DNA from 2 places in the Streptomyces sp. NPDC041205 genome. Region 1 is predicted to be linked to the other one. Evidence: riboswitches for the same ligand, from Rfam matches in the RefSeq annotation. Region 1 holds a riboswitch; the other holds the start of a gene.
What was found. Region 1 has a riboswitch for glycine ahead of gcvT (glycine cleavage system aminomethyltransferase GcvT). Riboswitches for the same ligand answer to the same signal wherever they lie in the genome.
Positions count from the first base shown of each region.

Region 2: it holds a riboswitch for glycine, as region 1 does, so the genes downstream of both, gcvP (aminomethyl-transferring glycine dehydrogenase) here and gcvT (glycine cleavage system aminomethyltransferase GcvT) in region 1, are expected to answer to the same signal.

Region 1 covers NZ_JBVIZH010000002.1:312,021-319,319, forward strand. Annotated here, with positions in the region: gene ACZ6BG_RS08370 (enhanced serine sensitivity protein SseB C-terminal domain-containing protein) at 1-211, opposite strand, end outside; gene ACZ6BG_RS08375 (enhanced serine sensitivity protein SseB) at 1,076-1,933, opposite strand; gene ACZ6BG_RS08380 (AAA family ATPase) at 2,027-2,758, opposite strand; glycine riboswitch at 2,902-3,021, shown strand; glycine riboswitch at 3,022-3,162, shown strand; gene gcvT (glycine cleavage system aminomethyltransferase GcvT) at 3,199-4,323, shown strand; gene gcvH (glycine cleavage system protein GcvH) at 4,479-4,856, shown strand; gene glyA (serine hydroxymethyltransferase) at 4,882-6,144, shown strand; gene ACZ6BG_RS08400 (L-serine ammonia-lyase) at 6,306-7,299, shown strand, end outside.
Region 2 covers NZ_JBVIZH010000003.1:7,783-15,081, forward strand. Annotated here, with positions in the region: gene ACZ6BG_RS14190 (bifunctional nuclease family protein) at 1-248, shown strand, start outside; gene ACZ6BG_RS14195 (MerR family transcriptional regulator) at 497-1,129, shown strand; gene ACZ6BG_RS14200 (DNA polymerase IV) at 1,223-3,070, shown strand; gene ACZ6BG_RS14205 (PRC-barrel domain-containing protein) at 3,226-3,588, opposite strand; glycine riboswitch at 3,774-3,871, shown strand; gene gcvP (aminomethyl-transferring glycine dehydrogenase) at 4,060-6,948, shown strand; gene ACZ6BG_RS14215 (DUF5999 family protein) at 7,055-7,261, opposite strand.

The sequences.
Region 1 (7,299 bases):
TGTTGCCGTACTGCGCGTCGGGGGAACCCGACTGGCCGTGCCAGAGCAGCATCCACACCTGGTCGCCGGCGAGGGCTCCGAGCAGCGCCTCGTACGCGTCGTAACGCCCCGGCGCCACCTGGCGCAGCATGTGCTCGACGTTTCCCCAAGCTCGCGGGCGCGCTCGAACAGGGGAGGCCCCGTCGCCCGCGGCCGTGCCCGACGCACTCACCCGTAACCGCCCCTTCACGACTTGCCCGACGTACTCGACCTGTCCGCACGGCCGGGCTCCGACCGAGTCAATGGAACCAGCTTACTTCTGGCGTGGTCGCCTTGATCGGGCCTCGGGCACCCCGCTCCCCCCGTTTCCCGCCACCGCCTGGCCGCCCTCCCCTGCGGGGCCATCGGTCGCGCGCGCCGTCCGTGCCGTCCGCGCCGTCCAAGGCGCGGAAGCTCTACCGCCGCTGCGCGGCGGCTTCCCCACCCGCCCACCCGTTGCTGTGGGGCCCGGGGCGGGGGTGGGTCGGCGCTGTGGGGCCCGGGGCGGGGGTGGGTCGGCGCTGTGGGGCTCGGGGCGGGGGTGGGTCGGCGCTGTGGGGCTCGGGGCGGGGGTGGGTCGGCGCTGTGCGATCCGGGGGGGGGGGAGAGCGGGTCGGCGCTCCGCGACCCGAAGCGAGGGCAGGACAGCACTCCGCGACCCGAAGCGAGGGCAGGACAGCGCTCCGCGACCCGAAGCGGGGGCAGGTCGGCGCTCCGCGACCCGAAGCGAGGGCAGGACAGCACTCCGCGACCCGAAGCGAGGGCAGGACAGCGCTCCGCGACCCGAAGCGGGGGCAGGTCGGCGCTCCGCGACCCGAAGCGAGGGCACGTCACGGCACCCCGGTACCCCGCCATCCGCCTCGCCGGCGCCCCACCAGCGACCTCCCCGACAGCCCGGCAGTCCCGCCAGCGGCCTCACCAGGCCCCGGGGGCCTTGCCGTCCGGCCCGGCGAACCCCGGCAAGCCCGTCGCCCGCCCCACCCGGCCCAGGCCCCGGCTCCGTGCCGTCCGCTCTCGCCAGGGCAGGGGTGGGTGGGGAGAAGCTTCCGGTGGTCGGCTAGTGGGACGTGTAGAAGGGGCGGATGTGGGTGCGTAGCCAGGAGGAGACCGGGTCTTGGGCTGCGTCCAGGAGGACCAGGTTGACCGGCCAGGGAGGGGGGAAGGCCGTGAGGGCCCGGGTCAGGGCCTGCATGGGGGCGTCGCGGGCGTCGCCCTCCAAGGAGGAGAGCTCGACGCCCACGAAGAGGGACGGGTCCTCGCCCTCGACGCTGGCCAGGCAGCGGCGGGCCGTCAGGACCACCCCGGTCGCCTGGAACTCGCGGGACGCGGCGCTCAGGAAGTCGACCGGGTCCTCCTTCCAGTCCGGCTCGAAGAGGCGGACCCGGCCGCCGGTCGTCGGGCCGTCCAGCTCGGTGCGCCCCACCTGGCACAGCGCGGCCACGGCGGGCGGCGGCAGCGGCACGGCGACCGTGCCCTCGGGGTTCAGGACGATGCCGAGCTCCGGCTGAAGCCCGCGCGCGAACTCCACCGCGGGCGCCACCGTCCAGCTCATCCGGCCCCCCGTCACCTGCTGGAACTGCTGCTCCGACGTGAAGACGGGAACGTACGCCTGCCCGTCGATCTCCAGCGTGGGCAGGTCGAGCGTGCCCTGGTCGGGGCCGCCGCCGGACGGGAGCGGGACCCAGACCCGGCCGCGGCCCAGCGTCTCGACGATGCGGGCGCCCACCGCGTCCGACGGCGGGGCGCCGAGCGACGCGGCCAGGACCTCCTCCAGCTCATTGGCCGGCCATCCCTCGTGCGGATGCCCGTGCGGATGTGCGTGGGAATGCGCGTGGGGATGCCCATGCGGATGTCCCTGGTCCGGGCCCGGTCCCTGTGCCGGAACGCCTCCCGGGTAGTCCCCCGGATAGTTCATCTGTCCTCGACCCCTGCTCTGCGCTCTGCCCTGCTCCTGTGCTGCGGGCCCGACCCTAACCGGCACCCCCGCCGCACCGCCCCCTCAGCCCCCTCAGACCCCTGAGCCCCCGAACCCGATCTCCCGCAGCGCCCCCGCCGCCTCCCGGTCCATGAGCACCGCCGAGCCGCAGCCCCGCGGCAGCTCGCCCCGCTCGGCGGCGCGGACGAGACGGCCGACCGTCCTGCGGTGCCGCGCGAAGGCGTACCGGGAGACCCCGCGGCCGCGCTCGCGCTGCCCGTCGAGTGCGACCTCGACGGGCACGTCGAGCAGCAGGAGGTGCAGCGTGGCCCCGCGCCGGGCGGCCGCGCGGCCCAGCCAGCGGCGCACCCACGGCTGCGTACCGCAGTCGTGCACGACGACGCCCGCGCCGGAGCGCAGCGCCCGGTGCAGGCCCGCGTAGTGCGCGAGGCGGACCAGGGGGCGATAGAGCGCGTACGGCAGCAGCCGGGGCATACGGGCCGCCCAGCGGTCCCGGGTGTCCTGGGAGTCCACGCGCGGCCCCGCCACCGCGCGCCGCATCAGCGTGGACTTGCCGCTGCCGGGCAGCCCGGACACGACCACGACGTCGCTCGCGCCGAACACCAGGCGGCGCGGGCCGCGCCGGGCCCGGTCCCTGAGGTCGCGCACGACGGGCCGCGGGAAGTACCCGAGGCACTCGCGCACGGGGGCGCCGGGCTGCGGCGGCACCACGTCGCTGCCGGGCAACGCCGCACCCGTGGTGGTCGCATAAGCACCGCTCCTGCGCACCGTGATCGGCCTCCCCATGCTGGTCACGTCACTCATCCCCAGTACTTCTCCGTTGAGTGTAAAGAGACGGTAATGCCGCACAAGGGCATTCCGCCGTAGCCGCTGTTGTGAAGAAGTTGCTGCTGTCGTGAAGCGGGGGCGCGTGCAATGATGTGCGCGCCAACTCCATACCGGCCGCTTGAATCCGCGCGGGAGAGTTCCCGGAGACGTGACCGCACTCTGACGCGGACGTCGTCCCGGGGCGCCGAAGGAGCAAGTTCCTCCCTTGAATCTCTCAGGCCCCGTACCGCGCGGGCGAGGCACATCTGAAAAGCGGGTCGATCCCCGGTCACACCCGGCCACACCGGTCACAGGGGCGGCTCCACCCAAGGTGCAAGTCATGACCCGTCATACGCACGGGACGTGGTGAACCTCTCAGGTTCGATGACAGATGGGGAGGATCGACCTCGCCCGTCATGCCCCGGGAGCCAGTACTGATGAGCAATACCCCACGCCACACCGCCCTGGACGCCCTGCATCGCGACCTCGGTGCGACCATGACCGACTTCGCGGGCTGGGACATGCCGCTGCGCTACGCCAGCGAGCGCGACGAGCACAACGCGGTCCGTACCCGTGCCGGTCTCTTCGACCTCTCCCACATGGGCGAGATCACGGTCACCGGCCCCGCGGCGGTGGACCTGCTCAACCACGCGCTCGTCGGCAACATCGGCTCCGTCGGCGTCGGCCGCGCCCGCTACACCATGATCTGCCAGGCCGACGGCGGCATCCTGGACGACCTGATCGTCTACCGGCTCCAGGACCAGGAGTACATGGTCGTCGCCAACGCCGGCAACGCCCAGGTCGTGCTCGACGCGCTGACCGAGCGCGCCGAAGGCTTCGACGCCGTGGTCCGCGACGACCGCGACGCCTACGCCCTCATCGCCGTCCAGGGCCCGGAGTCCCCCGGCATCCTGAAGGCGGTCACGGACGCCGACCTCGACGGCCTGAAGTACTACGCGGGCCTGCCCGGCACCGTCGCGGGCGTCCCCGCCCTGATCGCCCGCACGGGCTACACCGGCGAGGACGGCTTCGAGCTGTTCGTGGCCCCCGAGCACGCCGAGCAGCTGTGGCGGGCGCTGACCGAGGCCGGTGCCCCGGTGGGCCTGGTCCCCTGCGGCCTGTCCTGCCGCGACACGCTGCGCCTGGAGGCGGGCATGCCGCTGTACGGGCACGAGCTGACGACGGCCCTGACGCCGTTCGACGCCGGTCTGGGACGGGTCGTCAAGTTTGACAAGACGTCCCACGCGGACGACTTCGTGGGCGTCGAGGCGCTGCGCGCGGCCGCCGAGCGCGCCGAGGCCGCTCCCCCGCGCAAGCTGGTGGGCCTGATCGCCGAGGGCCGCCGGGTCCCGCGCGCGGGCATGTCCGTGGTCGTCGGCGGCGAGGTCGTCGGCGAGGTCACCTCCGGCGCGCCGTCCCCGACCCTCGGCAAGCCGATCGCGATGGCGTACGTCGACGCGGCGCACGCCGCCCCCGGCACGGCGGGCGTGGGTGTGGACATCCGCGGTACGCACGAACCGTACGAAGTCGTCGCGCTGCCGTTCTACAAGCGCCAGAAGTAGCCCGGCGGCGCCGGTCCCCGACCGGTCCGCGCCCGTGCCCCGCCTGGTCCGCGGACGCCTCCGCGTCCCGTCGGCGCCCGGGGTGGCACACGCCCGTCTCAGTCCGTAAGACCCACGTTCATCAGCACTCGCCCGCGTACAGGAGAATTCAGGCCATGAGCAATCCCCAGCAGCTGCGTTACAGCAAGGAGCACGAGTGGCTGTCGGCCACCGAGGACGGTGTGGCGACGGTCGGCATCACCGAGTTCGCGGCCAACGCGCTCGGCGACGTCGTCTTCGCCCAGCTCCCGGCGGTCGGCGACACGGTCGCCGCGGGTGAGACCTGCGGCGAACTGGAGTCGACGAAGTCGGTCAGCGACCTCTACTCGCCGGTCTCCGGTGAGGTCGTCGAGGCCAACCAGGACGTCGTGGACGACCCGTCCCTGGTGAACTCGGCACCCTTCGAGGGCGGCTGGCTGTTCAAGGTGCGCGTGGCGGAGGAGCCGGGCGACCTGCTCTCCGCCGACGAGTACACCGCGTTCTCCGGCAGCTGACCACGGCGTAAGGACTGATCTTCCGATGTCGCTTATGAACACCCCTCTGCACGAGCTCGACCCGGACGTCGCCGCCGCCGTCGACGCCGAGCTCGTCCGCCAGCAGTCCACCCTGGAAATGATCGCCTCGGAGAACTTCGCTCCGGTCGCCGTCATGGAGGCCCAGGGCACCGTCCTCACCAACAAGTACGCCGAGGGCTACCCCGGCCGCCGCTACTACGGCGGCTGTGAGCACGTGGACGTGACCGAGCAGATCGCGATCGACCGGGTCAAGGACCTGTTCGGCGCCGAGTACGCCAACGTCCAGCCGCACTCCGGCGCCTCCGCCAACCAGGCCGCCCTCTTCGCGATCGCCCAGCCCGGCGACACGATCCTCGGCCTGGACCTGGCGCACGGCGGGCACCTCACCCACGGCATGCGCCTGAACTTCTCCGGCAAGCAGTTCAACGTGGTCGCGTACCACGTGGACGCGGCCGGCCTGGTCGACATGGCCGAGGTCGAGCGCCTGGCCAAGGAGAACAGCCCGAAGGTGATCATCGCGGGCTGGTCCGCCTACCCGCGTCAGCTGGACTTCGCCGAGTTCCGCCGGATCGCCGACGAGGTCGGCGCGAAGCTGTGGGTCGACATGGCGCACTTCGCCGGTCTCGTCGCCGCCGGTCTGCACCCGAACCCGGTGCCGTTCGCGGACGTGGTCACCTCCACCACGCACAAGACGCTCGGCGGCCCGCGCGGCGGCATCATCCTGGCCCGCAACAAGGACTTCGCGAAGAAGCTGAACTCCGCGGTCTTCCCCGGCTTCCAGGGCGGCCCGCTGGAGCACGTGATCGCGGCCAAGGCCGTCTCCTTCAAGGTCGCCGCCTCGGACGACTTCAAGGAGCGCCAGCAGCGCACCCTGGACGGCGCCCGGATCCTGGCCGAGCGCCTGGTGCGGGACGACGTCAAGGAGCACGGCGTCTCCGTACTGTCCGGCGGCACGGACGTGCACCTGGTCCTGGTCGACCTGCGCGACAGCGCTCTTGACGGGCAGCAGGCCGAGGACCGCCTCCACGAGGTCGGCATCACGGTCAACCGCAACGCCGTCCCGAACGACCCGCGCCCCCCGATGGTCACCTCCGGCCTGCGCATCGGCACCCCGGCCCTGGCCACCCGTGGCTTCCAGGACGAGGACTTCCGCGAGGTCGCGGACGTGATCGCCGAGACCCTCAAGCCGGACTTCGACGCCGAGGCCCTCAAGGCCCGGGTGTCCGCTCTGGCCGCGAAGCACCCGCTGTACCCCGGCCTGAAGTAGTTTCGTACGCTTTAGTTGGTACGGACTTCCGGGGCACCGCGCACACTGGACATGAGGACAGTGCGCGCGGTGCCCCGCACCACGTGCCCGCAAGCACGGCAAGCTGCCCCCGCACCACCCGGCGGACAACGGCGTCTACCACCCATCATTGGAGTTCTCCCGTGGCCATCTCGGTCTTCGACCTGTTCTCGATCGGCATCGGCCCGTCCAGCTCCCACACGGTCGGCCCGATGCGCGCGGCGCGCATGTTCGCCCGCCGCCTGAAGAACGAGGGCCTGCTGGCCCACACCGTCTCGATACGCGCGGAGCTGTACGGCTCCCTCGGCGCCACCGGCCACGGCCACGGCACCCCCAAGGCCGTCCTGCTCGGCCTGGAGGGCGAGTCCCCGCGCACGGTGAACGTGGAGTCGGCGGACGACCGCGTCGAGGAGATCAAGTCCACGGGCCGCCTGAACGTCCTCGGCATGCACGACATCGCCTTCGACTTCGACGCCGACCTGATCCTGCACCGCCGCAAGGCCCTGCCGTACCACGCCAACGGCATGACGATCTTCGCGTACGACACCGACGGCGCGCTCGTCCTGGAGAAGACTTACTACTCCGTCGGCGGCGGCTTCGTGGTCGACGAGGACGCTGTGGCGGGCGAGAACCCGATCGTCCCGGACGACACCGTCCTGAAGTACCCCTTCCGCACCGGCGACGAGCTGCTGCGCCTGTCCTCCGAGACCGGCCTGTCGATCTCCGCCCTGATGCTGGAGAACGAGAAGGCCTGGCGCACCGAGGAGGAGATCCGCGAGGGCCTCCTCGACATCTGGCGCGTCATGCAGGCCTGTGTGTCCCGCGGCATGTCCCGCGAGGGCATCCTGCCCGGCGGCCTGAAGGTCCGCCGCCGCGCCGCGAACTCCGCCCGGCAGCTGCGCGCCGAGGGCGACCCGCACGCCCGCGCCATGGAGTGGATCACGCTGTACGCGATGGCGGTGAACGAGGAGAACGCCGCCGGCGGCCGCGTCGTGACCGCCCCGACGAACGGCGCCGCCGGGATCATCCCCGCCGTCCTGCACTACTACATGAACTTCGTGCCCGGCGCCGACGACGAGGGCGTCGTCCGCTTCCTGCTCGCCGCGGGCGCCATCGGCATGCTCTTCAAGGAGAACG
Region 2 (7,299 bases), on a different contig from region 1:
GCATCACCGACCTGCGGGAAGGCGTGTTCTACGCCGAGCTGGTCTTCGCCAGCGGAGTCGAGGTGAGCGCGCGGCCCTCCGACGCCATAGCGCTTGCGCTGCGCACCGGGACGCCGATCTTCGGCAGTGACGGGGTGCTCGACGACGCCGGGATCGCCATTCCGGACGAGCAGGAGGACGAGGTGGAGAAGTTCCGCGAGTTCCTCGATCAGATCTCGCCCGAGGACTTCGGCACCAACAGTCAGTGAGCCGCGCTCGGCGGCGAATCCGGCGCCCCGGTTGGGCGGTCGGCGGCAGGCGGCGCGCCGTCGTTCGTCAGCCCGTAGGACCCCTCCGGGAGGCCGTCCCCGGATCATTCGGCTAGCCTTTCCCCGCAGCGTGGGAGGGGAAACCACTCGCAGGGTGATTATCACCCGGCGTGCCGAGTGTGGCGTTCGTTGACGAGCCCCTGGTGACTGCCTACCGTCGAGGAGGCAGGTCAAGGACGGAGGTCGGCGTGAGAAGCAGCGGCGACGGCACAGCGGTGGGCGGTCCGTACCCGCATCACAGCAGCTCGGCCGATCACTCTCCGAAGCGCCCGGTGGCAGTGCACGGTGGCACCTCCGGGCCGGAAGGTCAGGGGGAGAGCCCCGAGCAGGACCGGGTCGGATATCGGGGGCCCACGGCGTGCGCCGCCGCGGGCATCACATACCGCCAGTTGGACTACTGGGCGCGGACCGGGCTCGTCGAGCCCAGCGTGCGCGCGGCCGGTGGCTCCGGGACCCAGCGGCTCTACAGCTTCCGTGACGTGGTCGTTCTGAAGATCGTGAAGCGGTTCCTCGACACCGGGGTGTCGCTGCAGAACATCCGCACCACGGTCCAGCATCTGCGCGACAGCGGATTTCGGGACCTGGAGCGCACGACGCTGATGAGCGACGGGGCGACGGTCTACGAATGCACCTCGCCCAATGAGGTGCACGATCTGCTCCAGGGCGGGCAGGGCGTCTTCGGGATCGCCGTGGGCGTCGTGTGGCGCGATGTGGAGGCCGCGCTGTCGCAGCTCCACGGGGAGCGCATCGACACCGGGGAGACCCTGATGGGGCACCACCCCGGGGACGAGCTCGCGAGGCGGCGCAACCGGGCCGTGTGAGGCGGTCGGCGGTGGTCGGCGGCGGGTCCTGACGGGGCGGTTGTGCCTGGTGGCTCAGGGGCATTGTCAGTGGCTTAGGGCAGCATCGGAGATGTGAGGACCGCGCCGACGATTCTGCATCTCGACATGGACGCCTTCTACGCGTCCGCCGAGCAGGCTGCCAAGCCGAGCCTGCGGGGCAAGGCTGTCGTCGTCGGCGGGCTGGGCCCGCGCGGTGTGGTCGCCACCGCCTCCTACGAGGCGCGTCGGTTCGGGGTGCACTCGGCGATGCCCATGGGGCAGGCGCGGCGGCTCGCGCCGAACGCCGCGTACCTCGTGCCCCGGTTCTCGTTCTACCGGGAGATCAGCGACCAGGTGATGCGGCTCCTGCGGGAGCTGTCGCCGCTGGTGGAACCGCTGAGCTTGGATGAGGCCTTCGTGGACCTGGAAGCGGGGGGCGTCGCGGCGGACGAGGCGGCCGCGCGCGCCGTCGGGGAGCGGCTGCGGGCGGACATCCTGCGGGTCACGGGACTGACCGGGTCCGTGGGGCTAGCCGTGTCCAAGATGCTGGCGAAAATCGCCTCCGAGCAGGCCAAGCCGGACGGGCTTGTGCTGATATCGCCGGGTACGGAGCGGGAACTGCTCGCGCCCATGACCGTGCGGACGCTGCCCGGGGTGGGGCCCGCCACCGGCGACCACCTGCGACGGGCCGGGATCACCACCGTCGGGGAGCTGGCCGAAGCCGGGGAGGACGAGCTGGTACGGCTCCTTGGGAAGGCCCACGGCGGGTCGCTGTACGCGATGGCGCTGGCGCGGGATGAGCGGCCCGTGGTGGCCGAGCGGGACACCAAGTCGGTCAGCGTCGAGGACACGTACGACGTGGACATCCACGACCGGGTGCGGGTCCGGATGGAGGTGGCGCGCCTTGCCGACCGGTGCGTGCAGCGGCTGCGGGACGCCGGGCACTCCGGGCGGACCATCGTGCTGAAGGTGCGGCGCTTCGACTTCTCGACCCTGACGCGCTCCGAGACGCTGCGCGGCCCCACGGACGACCCCGGGGTGGTGCGGGAGGCTGCCGCGCGGCTCCTCGAGTCCGTGGACACGACGGGTGGGGTGCGGTTGCTGGGGGTCGGGGTGAGTGGGCTTGCGGACTACACGCAGGAGGACTTGTTCGCTCAGGCACAGGCGCAGGCCGATGCTGCGGCGGAGGCGGGTGTGGGAGCCGGTGCGGCCGGGGCGGGTTCTCAGGGTGTGGTGGGGGCTGAGGTGGGCGTGAGTGCGGGCGCGCGTGTGGAGGTTCGGGGCGGGGTGGAGCTTGGGGTGGGGGAGTGGGGTGGCGGTGAGGTGCTGGATGGGGACGGGGATGGGCGGGGTGAGGCTGCGGGCGGGAGTGAGTCTGGTGGTGAGGGAGCTGGTGGTGCGGTGATTGGGGGTGTTGGGCTTGGTGGTGGGGTCTCCAGCGGTGGCGGGTTTGGTGGTGGCGGCGGTGGTGGTGGGGAGTCTGTGTCGTTGGCTGAGCGCAGGTGGTCGGCCGGGCATGACGTGCGGCATACGGCGCATGGGGCGGGGTGGGTGCAGGGGAGCGGCCTGGGGCGGGTGACGGTGCGGTTCGAGACGCCGGGGTCGGCGCCGGGGCGGGTGCGGACGTTCCGGACGGATGATCCGGAGCTGGAGCTGTCGGATCCGTTGCCGTTGGTGGCTGAGGGCATGGAGGTGGGGGAGGCCGTCGGGGGCGCGGGGATGGGCGAGGCGGCGGAGGGCGAGGGGGCCGGGGATGTCGAGGGGGTGGTGGCTTCGGGGTGTGTCGGTGTTGGTCGGGCTGCTGTGGAGGAGGGTTCCGCTGGGGGCACTGTGGCCACGGGGGAGCCGGGAGTGGCCAGGCGCGGGGAGTGGACGGGGGGTGGGCGGGACGCCGACGGTGTCGGAGGCGCCGTGAGGGTCGAGGGCTCTGAGGGGCCCTGACGACGCAACCGGTCCACAACCGGTCGAAGACGGCTACGACAGCCCGCAGCTGGCCACGGCGAGCCGCGTGGGCCGCGTGAGTCGCGTAGGCCGTGTGGGCCGGGACGGGCCGGGACGGGCCGTGTGGGCCGGTGGCGGAATCTCGGCGCCGTGGGTTACGCGGACGTCTGGCCGAAGTCCACGTCCGGCGGGGGCGGCGGTGGAGCCAGGTCCAGGCCGTAGTGGCGGTAGAGCTGGAGTTCCTGTTCCGGGGACAGATGGCGGCCGACGCCGAAGTCCGGGGCGTCCTTGATCAGGGCGCGTTCGAAAGGGACCCGGAGAGTGCCGTCGTCGACCAGCTCGCTGGGCTCCAGGGGGACGAAGGCGTCCCTGCTGAACAACCCCGTCCGTATGGCCGCCCACTCCGGCGCGCCGGTGGCATCGTCGAGATAGACCTCGTCGACTGTGCCGATCTTGGCCCCGTCGCGGTCGAACGCCTTGCGGCCGATCAGGTTGCGCGGATCGATATCGGTCTGCACGGGCCCTCCAACTGGTCGCGAGTCGTTCGTGCTCGTACCTGCTTGTGCGTACTCGTACCTGCTCGTACGTGCTAGTACGTACTCGTCCAGAATTCGCTCGTCATCACTACGAAAGAGCACATCGAGGCGGGCGGCCACTCGAGGGATCGGCCACGGTCCTCGCTGGTAGGCTGGCGAGTGGCTGTTGACCCCGTGCGGGAGAGCTCTTCGGTGGCAGCACCGGAGGCGCCGAAGGAGCAACTCCTCCCCGGAATCTCTCAGGCCCATGTACCGCACGGACGAGGTCACTCTGGAAAGCAGGGCGGGCGTCGGGCGGGCACGTTCGGAACCCTTCCTCACCGACGGTGAAAGCAGCGCTGCCCTCGGGCGGAGCTGTGAAGCTCTCAGGTTGAGATGACAGAGGGGGAGGCCGTCCGGGTACCCGCGCCGTGGTGCCCCTCGCAGGTCGTGTCAGACCAGGAGGCCTCCGCAATGACCGCCACTCCTCGTACTCCGCTCTCGCAGCTGGAGCAGGGAATCCCCTTCGAACAGCGGCACATCGGACCCGATGCAGAAGCCCGCGCCAAGATGCTCGCCCAGGTCGGGTACGGCTCCCTCGACGAGCTGACGGCCGCCGCGGTGCCGGATGTGATCAAGAACGCCGACGCCCTCGAACTGCCCGGCGCGCGGACCGAGGCCGAGGTCCTGGCCGAGCTGCGCTCCCTCGCCGACCGTAACCAGGTGCTCGACTCGATGATCGGGCTCGGCTACTACGGCACGTTCACGCCGCCGGTGATCCTGCGGAACGTGATGGAGAACCCGGCTTGGTACACGGCGTACACGCCGTACCAGCCGGAGATCTCGCAGGGCCGCCTGGAGGCGCTGCTGAACTTCCAGACCGTCGTCGCCGACCTGACCGGACTGCCCACCTCCGGTGCTTCGCTGCTCGACGAGGGCACCGCCGCCGCCGAGGCCATGGCGCTCTCCCGGCGCCTGGGCAAGGTCAAGAACGGCGTCTTCCTCGTCGACGCCGACGTGCTGCCGCAGACCGTCGCCGTGATCCAGACCCGCGCCGAGCCGACCGGCGTCGAGGTCGTCGTCGCGGACCTGACGGACGGCATCCCGGCCGACGTCGCCGAGCGCGGCGTGGTCGGCGTGCTGGTCCAGTACCCGGGCGCCTCCGGTGCCGTACGGGACATCAAGGCCCTCATCGACCAGGCCCACGACCTGGGCGCAATCGTTTCTGTGGCCGCCGACCTGCTGGCGCTCACGCTGCTCACCTCGCCCGGCGAGCTCGGCGCGGACATCGCCGTCGGCACCACCCAGCGCTTCGGCGTGCCGATGGGCTTCGGCGGCCCGCACGCCGGCTACATGGCGGTGCGCGAGAAGTTCGCCCGCAGCCTGCCCGGACGCCTCGTGGGCGTGTCCGTCGACGCCGACGGCAACAAGGCCTACCGGCTCGCGCTGCAGACCCGTGAGCAGCACATCCGTCGGGAGAAGGCGACCAGCAACATCTGTACCGCCCAGGTGCTGCTCGCCGTCATGGCCGGGATGTACGCCGTCTACCACGGGCCCGAGGGGCTCAAGGCGATCGCGCGGCGCACCCACCGGTACGCGACGATCCTCGCCGCGGGCCTCAAGGCCGGGGGTGTCGAGGTCGTGCACGAGGCGTACTTCGACACGCTGACCGTCCGCGTGCCGGGCAAGGCCGCCGACATCGTGACCGCGGCCCGCGAGGGCGGCGTGAACATCCACTTCGTGGACGCCGACCAGGTGTCGTTCGCGTGCGACGAGACCACGACGCGGACGCAGCTCGCCGCGATCTGGACCGCGTTCGGCGTCGAGGCCGACATCGAGGCGCTGGACGCCTCCGTCGCCGACACGCTGCCCGCCGGGCTGCAGCGCTCCGACGAGTTCATGGCGCACCCGGTGTTCCACCAGTACCGCTCCGAGACCGCGATGCTGCGCTACCTGCGCCGTCTCGCCGACCGGGACTACGCGCTCGACCGCGGCATGATCCCGCTGGGGTCCTGCACCATGAAGCTCAACGCCACCACGGAGATGGAGCCGGTCACCTGGCCGGAGTTCGGCCAACTGCACCCCTTCGCGCCCGCCCAGCAGGCGCAGGGCTATCTGACGCTGATCCGGGAGCTCGAGGAGCGGCTCGCCGAGGTCACCGGGTACGACAAGGTGTCGCTGCAGCCCAACGCCGGTTCGCAGGGAGAGCTCGCAGGACTGCTCGCGGTCCGCGGCTACCACCGTGCCAACGGTGACGACCAGCGGACCGTCTGCCTGATCCCGTCCTCCGCGCACGGCACCAACGCCGCCAGCGCCGTGATGGCCGGGATGAAGGTCGTCGTGGTGAAGACCGCGGACGACGGCGAGATCGACGTCGAGGACCTGCGGGCCAAGATCGAGCAGCACCGCGACCAGCTCGCCGTCCTGATGATCACCTACCCGTCCACGCACGGTGTCTTCGAGGAGCACGTCGCCGACATCTGCGCGCAGGTGCACGACGCGGGCGGCCAGGTGTACGTCGACGGCGCCAACCTCAACGCCCTGGTGGGCCTCGCCAAGCCCGGCCACTTCGGCGGCGACGTCTCGCACCTGAACCTGCACAAGACGTTCTGCATCCCGCACGGCGGCGGCGGCCCCGGCGTCGGCCCGGTGGCCGTGCGCGGGCACCTCGCCCCTTACCTGCCCAACCACCCGCTGCAGCCCGCCGCCGGTCCCGAGACGGGCGTCGGGCCCATCTCGGCCGCGCCGTGGGGCTCCGCCGGGATCCTGCCGATCTCCTGGGCGTACGTGCGCCTCATGGGCGGTGAGGGACTCAAGCGCGCCACGCAGGTCGCCGTGCTCTCCGCGAACTACATCGCCAAGCGCCTGGAGCCGCACTTCCCGGTGCTCTACACCGGTCCCGGCGGGCTCGTCGCGCACGAGTGCATCATCGACCTGCGTCCGCTGAGCAAGTCCACGGGCGTCAGCGTCGACGACATCGCCAAGCGGCTCATCGACTACGGCTTCCACGCGCCGACCATGTCGTTCCCGGTCGCCGGCACGCTGATGATCGAGCCGACGGAGAGCGAGGACCTGGACGAGCTCGACCGGTTCTGCGCGGCGATGATCGCCATTCGCGGTGAGATCGAGAAGGTCGCGAGCGGCGAGTGGAACGCCGACGACAACCCGCTGCGCAACGCCCCGCACACCGCAGCCGCGCTCGGCGGTGACTGGGAGCACGGCTACAGCCGCGAGGAGGCCGTCTTCCCGGCCGGAGTGGTGGCAGCGGACAAGTACTGGCCGCCGGTGCGCCGCATCGACCAGGCGTACGGCGACCGGAACCTGGTCTGCTCCTGCCCGCCGCTGGATGCGTACGAGGACTGATACCGCGGCGCCGTAGGCGCGGCGTCGGCGGATCCGCGGGCGCACATGAGTCAGGGCCGGTTCGGACAGGATGTCCGGGCCGGCCCTTGTGTGCGTGGTGGACGGCTCAGGCGGCCGTCATCACCTGGCTGGTGGCCAGCGGTCGATGCGGGGCGATGATCTCCCCGTTCGGCAGTAGCTCACCGGTGTCCTCGAAGAGCAGGACGCCGTTGCACAGCAGACTCCATCCCTGCTCCGGGTGATGTGCCACGAGGAACGCGGCTTCCCGGTCGGCGGATTCGGCTGTCGGGCACGGTGGCTGGTGCTGGCACATGGAAGGGTTCTTTCGCTGCGTGGTGATGGTCGTGACGT